2 regions of the Shewanella sp. POL2 genome follow, and region 1 is predicted to be linked to the other one. Evidence: predicted binding sites of a transcription regulator. Region 1 holds the regulator's gene; the other holds the start of a gene.

Region 1 (3,404 bases):
AAATCTGGTACCCACCATGAATGGATAACATCTTCAGAAGTCATCAGAAAGCGGATTTTTCTATTTACAGGCAGGACAAGGGGCTTATCGACCTCGAGTAAGTAGTGCTCTCCCTTGGCCTCACTACCTTCGATTTGAGGTCTTGGTGTGGCGAGAATACTGTAAAACTCAATATCTTGATCGAAATAGCTGTAATGCCACTTCCATTGCGATCCTGTGACTTTTACCGTGAGATCGGCATTGCTGGGGTCTTCCATGGCAATCAGAGTTTTAGTTGCCGGAATCGCCATTAAGATCAGAATGATAAAGGGAATTATCGTCCAAGCGATCTCAACTTTTGTACTCTCATGGAAGTGTGACGCGACCGCGCCCTTGGATTTTCTGTGGTTGATCATGGCATAAATCATCACGCCAAAAACCACTAAGCCTATCGCGCAGCAGATATACAGAATCGTCATGTGCAGGTGGTATACCTTGCCACTGATTTCTGTTACGCCAGGCGTCATATTGAACCGCATGTCTGCTGCGGCCAACGGTGGGGCGAATAGCACCACGAGTAAACAATACAACCATTGCTTCACAAGACTTCTCCTCTGCTAATTGCAAATAGCAACTACAAAGAAGAGCAACACAGTAAGTCTCAACTCTATGCAAACTCTTCAGTTCCCAAAAAAGTGTTTCTGACTTCAACGTGCGTTGGCGGCTTACTTATGATCAAGTATTGTTACTGCTGGTATTAGCCACACTGGCACATACTGCTGAATAAACCCATTATTCTCAATTTTTGTGGGCGAGCGATATTCGAAAATAACGCGATATTTCTGCCTAAACAGGCCATATATCATGTGCGCCTAAATCAAACATACTTGCTGTTTAAAAATTGATCAAGATCACTTCTTTTTCTAATTGTCTGAAAAATTGCCAAAAAAAAGCCTCACATTCACAGGTGAGGCGGCTTTCAAGGCTAAATACGGTGTGAAAAATTTTTAATGAACAGAGCTGAAAAATGCGGGTTGAGTAAATTTAGCCGATTGTGTGAGATTGGTGCTAGAAGGTTGGTCATTCGTTGAACCTTCAAGCACGATACCCATTGCACGTGCGCTCTTTGCTACAATTTGTAGGCGACGATTATCGCGAGTATCTAGGGCGTTAATCCAAGTAATCACTGCGCTAGATGTGCCACTGGTTAAGGCTTTTTCCATCGCCCAAAGGGTTTCGACCTCATCTTTTGCGTGAACCAATAGTACGCGATCCATACGCACACCTGCGTTTGCTAATAGCTGCTTGTAGCCAATACTAGGTGGGTTGATGAGCACTATCCATCTTCCCTGTTGGCTCAGTTGGGCAAGTTGTTTGCTCAGCTGTGTCAGCTCTTGGCGCCCTTGGCTCTGAGTTGGCATAGTGACTATTGATGTATGCTGCCAGTCGGTCTCTGTATCTCGAACCGTATCTAGCCATAAACCGGGGTGACGCGGGGCATTACCTAATAGTTTGTTCATAGCCAATCTCCATTGCGGATCACCCCTACGGCGAGCCCTTCAATTGTTAGACTTTGGAAACTCAAATCGACTTTAATCGGTGAATAGTCTTCATTCTCGGCATGTAGGTAGACTAAATTACCTTTTTTTTCAAAGCGTTTTACGGTTACATCATCATCAACGCGAGCAACAACAACTTGTCCATTGCGCGCTTGTTGTACTTTATGAACGGCAAGCAGGTCACCCTCAAGGATGCCGATATTCTTCATACTGTCGCCTTTTACGCGCAGCAGGAAATCGGCAGCAGGGTGGAACATGCTGGGGTCGACTTGGTAATACTGTTCGACATGCTCTTGGGCGAGAATAGGTTCACCCGCTGCCACTTGGCCAATCAGTGGCAAGCCTGTTTCGCGGTTATCTTCTTCCTCTACAGGGAGACGGATCCCGCGGGAAGTACCAGGCATGATCTCGATGCAGCCTTTTTTCGCCAATGCCTTAAGGTGTTCTTCTGCGGCATTTGCACTTTTAAAACCCAAACGGGTGGCAATTTCGGCCCGAGTGGGTGGCATGCCAGTCTCGGCAATATTACGTTTAATCAGCTCTAAAATTTCGGCTTGGCGTGGCGTCAACGGTCTCATGGTCTTTCCTGTTTTTCTATACAGTTACTGTTAGTATATACAGTATTATTGGTAGTGCAAGTATTAACCACTTTTAACTTGGTCAGCTAGATCTGCAAATAACCGTAATCGTCATCTATGGGGTGAATGCCATTTGCACGGTATCAATAAATGGTGTCGCCTAAAGTGCGTTACTAAGTCATTAAAATCAGCCGCTGAATCCTGCATCTTTAGGTTGTTTGGGTATATTCTCTAGAATCTGGTATTCTATGGGGCTAATGAACGTACTTACATTGCATAAGAATAATGCCTAAACAAGACTCTCTTTGGTTGAAATCATTACGTTGGATCCAAAAGCACTTAGTGCACACTATTGTTGTGCCACAGGATCCCTTTGCCGATCTGAATCTGGATGCCTCCAGACCGCTTGCTTATGTAATGAAAACAGAATCCCTGAGTGATATTGCTGCGTTAAGCGAGATCACCACGAAACTTGGTTTGCCAAGCCCTTACGAGCCGCTGGTGGTGAATGGCGTTGTGGCGCCACGGGTGGTATGCCTTGAAGGTCGTAAGCCTTTATTTGGTGAACGCGCCAGCAATGAGCCATTCCTCGAATGTTTTATGCGTTTGTTGGCCGTCCATAAGGAAAAGCCAGAGTTAGATATACAGCTGGTGCCTGTGAGTCTGTATTGGGGTCGTACTCCGGGTAAAGAAGACGACACCATGAAGGCGGCAGTGCTTGAGCGCGAGAACCCTACTTGGTTACGTAAGTGCTTGATGATCCTATTTTTGGGCCGTCACAACTTTGTGCAATTTTCTAATGCGGTATCGCTGCGTTACATGGCCGACGAACATGGTACCGATATGGGCATTGCCCATAAATTGGCTCGAGTAGCGAGAGTGCATTTCCGTCGCCAACGTAAGGTGATGACGGGGCCTGTGTTGCCTAATCGTCAGGCGTTATTCCATTCCTTGCTGAAATCTGAATCCTTACGTAAGGCGATTCAGGAAGAAGCCGCGAGCAAGAAGATTTCTGAAACCCAAGCGCGTGAAACGGCAATTGAATATCTTGATGAAATTGCGGCGAATTATTCCGATAGTCTCGTACGTATTGCTGAGCGCTTTTTAACGTGGTTATGGAACAAGCTCTACAGCGGTATTAACATCAAAGGTGCCGAGCATATTCGGCAGTTACACCACGATGGTCATGAGATTGTGTATGTGCCCTGCCATCGCAGCCATATGGATTACCTGCTGTTATCTTACATTCTGTATTACCAAGGTATGGTGCCGCCGCATATTGCTGCGG
Region 2 (3,404 bases), on a different contig from region 1:
ATAAGTTGATGGTTCCCGCTTTAAAGTCCGCCATAATTTGTTGCTTTTCAGCACCTTTCATCCTGCCGTGGACTAAACCTATGGTCAGCTCCGGCAGCGATAGTCGTAATTCTTCGGCAGTATCTTCGGCGGCTTGGCACTCGAGGACTTCGGATTCTTCAATCAAGGTACAGACCCAATAGGCTTGGCGCTTGTCCGTGATCACGCTGTTGCGGACGCGCTCGAGTACTTCATTACGGCGCGAATCGGGTATGGCGACTGTGGTGACGGGTGTGCGCCCTGGGGGTAACTCATCGATAATCGAGGTGTCGAGATCGGCGTAGGCCGTCATGGCTAACGTCCGTGGGATCGGGGTTGCCGTCATAATCAACTGATGGGGATGAAACCCTTGATTGATACCTTTTTCCCTGAGTCCCATCCGCTGGTGGACACCAAATCGGTGCTGCTCGTCGATGATAATTAAGGCGAGCCTATGGAAGATAACCTGTTGCTGAAAAATGGCGTGGGTACCGATCACCATTTGCGCTGCGCCAGATTCAATATCCGCTAAAGATTGCGCCCGCGCCTTGCCTTTAAGCTTACCCGCAAGCCAACCGACTTTTAATCCTAGTGGTTCAAACCACGCGGCAAAGTTAGCTGCATGCTGCTCGGCGAGTAATTCGGTAGGCGCCATCATGGCCACTTGATAGCCGTTTTCAATCGCTTGAAGGGCGGCGAGGGCGGCGACTAAGGTTTTGCCTGAGCCGACATCCCCTTGTACTAAGCGCATCATGGGGTGCGGTTGTGCTAAATCTTTACCTATCTCGGCAACGACACGTTGCTGCGCGCCTGTGGGTTTAAAGGGCAGTGAGGCGAGAAAAGGGTTTAGTAATTGCCCCGTGGCATGCATGGTCACGGCGGCGTCGAGGTTACTGCGTTGTCTAAGGCGTAGCATACTCAGGTTGTGGGCGAGTAATTCTTCCTGCACCAGTCGCTGCTGCGCGGGGTGTTGACCAAGCTCTAAATCAAATTGTGAAATCCCCGCATGGGGGCGATGCAGGGTTTGCAGCGCCTGTTTTAGGCTCATGTTGTTTGGCTGCAAATGGGCGGGTAATAACTCGGTCAAGCCGCCATCTTCTAATAATTCAAGTGCCTGTTCGGTGAGCTTAATCCAACTCGCCTGTTTTAAGCCCTCGGTGGTGGGATAAATCGGCGTAAGTGTATCGCTTAGGTGAATATCCTCACCCGGATAGACGATTTTATATTCGGGGTGCACGATTTCCGCTTGATGACTTCCGCGACGAATTTCGCCATAGGCACGGATCATTAATCCATTTTGCATCGCATTGCGCTGCGCCATTGAAAAGTTAAAAAAGCGTAGGCTCATGCTGCCAGTATCGTCACGCACATTGCAGACGAGCATGCGTTTACGGCCTTGAAGGATTTGAGTCGACTGGATTTCGGCCTCAATGGTGCCGTAATTTCCGGGCATGAGTGCGGCGATGGGATAGATTTGAGTGCGGTCTTCGTAGCGCAGGGGCAAGTGAAACAGCAGATCTTGTACTGTTGTGATGCCGAGTTTGGCGAGTTTTTCCGCGACTCTTTTGGCGACGCCCTTGAGTTCGGTGATCGGAACAAGATCCAATTGCTGCAAGTCGTTAGCACTCAATCACTGTGAATTTATACATATACTAACAGAGAATAAACGTAAGGCAATCTTGGGGGATCGACTGCGGTTAAGTGCGCTATGTAAAGAGGCTGAATGATTAGGGCGTGTTGACGTTTCAGGGTTATTTTTGCAGCAATTAGGCTGGCTTTTATGCAAGGCAAAGTCCGTGCCGTGTAGTTATTCTACATAAACGGACGATAACGCGGCAGAAAAGCCAGCCAATGCTGCCAGAAGGGTTCGTCTGGCAAGCTCTTGCTCTTACTTTCTGTCATAAGAGCCGCTCGTCATTTGAGTAGAATAACTACACATCATTCCTCGTTTCGCGAGCACGAACTTGCCAGAACGAACAAAATCTAATCTCGAAACGTCAACACGCCCTAATATTGGGATTAAAAATAGCCTCTTATCTTATACGTCGAGTTATCTTATTAATATTAAATGAATATTCTATAATTTCGAGCCTAAAACAGGAGCAAAAATTAATATTCTTTATTATAAAGTACACTTTTTGTTATTTTGTGGTTTAATCGAAGTGTTGGTTGCCATTGGGTTGTTTTGGTAATTATGCGGTAACAAGGTTGTGAATCGATAATAATAAAGTGACCTCTGTGATGGATCACATGCGGGGAAACACGGTCGAGGAGTACTCGCCTTTGCATCTATTATGTTTACGTTGTTTATGGATAGGCATACTGTGTTTTGCTTTGCCTGCGTGGGCTAAATTGGATGTGGTTTTTTTTAATCCAGGCGCGGTTACGGATAGCTTTTGGGGTGATGTCGATAAATTAATGCAGGTGGCTTCATCAAAGCTTGATATTAATTTGCAAATCATACATTCAGATCGTAATCACTTTAAAATGATTGCTCAATTAGAAACGTTATTAAAATCTCAGCCATCACTTCCTACTCATATTATTTTAGTGAATGAGAAGCAGTCTGCGATAAAAATGTTGCAGATGCTTTATCAATATCCCATATATGTTCAATTGATTTTAAATGATATTTCTGTCGCCGAGCGAGAACACTTATTGGCAGATCCACATTGGCAAACTTATTTATTACCAGCGATTATCCCAGATAACTATGCTATTGGTGCTGATACCGCTAAAAATTTGCTAAGTCGTTTAGAAAATAAAAAGGCTAAGGTTTTATTAATCTCGGGCGATAAATCTACGCCCGCATCAGTGTTAAGAACTCAAGGCGCTAATGATTATTTCTTTATGCAACCCAATGTTATTGTTACTCAAACGGTATATGGTCAATGGCGTGAAGATATTGCTTATGATCAAACATTAACCTTGCTCAGCCGTTATCCGGATTTAACCTTAATCTGGACGGCGAACGATAAAATGGCTATCGGAGTGGTAAAAGCACTCCGCGAAAAGGGCCTTGAACCTGGACGTGATGTACTGGTCAGTTCGATTAATACTTCCCCTGAGATTTTGTCGCTCTGCCAAGAGCGTAAAGTGAGTGCTCTTGGAGGTGGGCATTTTTTAGCGGGTGCCTTAGGGTTGATTCAGCTCAAACAATACCAAGAGACCCAACGTTATTCCTCCTATGAGGATATAGAACTCTTTAGGGTACTTAATCCCGACTCAGCTTTTTATCAGAAGTTAGTTGCAAGGGATTGGGCTGGGATTTTTAAGACACAAATAGTGGATAAGTTATCACAACAGTAATTAATAGGTATTCATGAAGCATCGTAATCATTCCATCAGTCATAGAATGACGCTCACTATTATTGGGGTGAGCTCAT

Evidence for each region. Region 1 encodes LexA, which represses DNA repair genes until DNA is damaged. Its sites were predicted from a motif close to TACTGTATNNNNATACAGTA; they were not measured.
Region 2: a site for LexA is predicted at 1,650-1,669, ahead of recG (ATP-dependent DNA helicase RecG). Genes of this name have one in related genera too.

What each region holds. Positions count from the first base shown of each region.
Region 1 is NZ_AKZL01000012.1:11,609-15,012, forward strand. It holds gene coxB (cytochrome c oxidase subunit II) at 1-581, opposite strand, end outside; gene SHEWPOL2_RS04760 (SulA-like leucine-rich domain-containing protein) at 987-1,499, opposite strand; gene lexA (transcriptional repressor LexA) at 1,496-2,116, opposite strand; gene plsB (glycerol-3-phosphate 1-O-acyltransferase PlsB) at 2,402-3,404, shown strand, end outside.
Region 2 is NZ_AKZL01000025.1:11,433-14,836, forward strand. It holds gene recG (ATP-dependent DNA helicase RecG) at 1-1,633, opposite strand, end outside; gene SHEWPOL2_RS08690 (ABC transporter substrate-binding protein) at 2,269-3,327, shown strand; gene SHEWPOL2_RS08695 (GGDEF domain-containing protein) at 3,341-3,404, shown strand, end outside.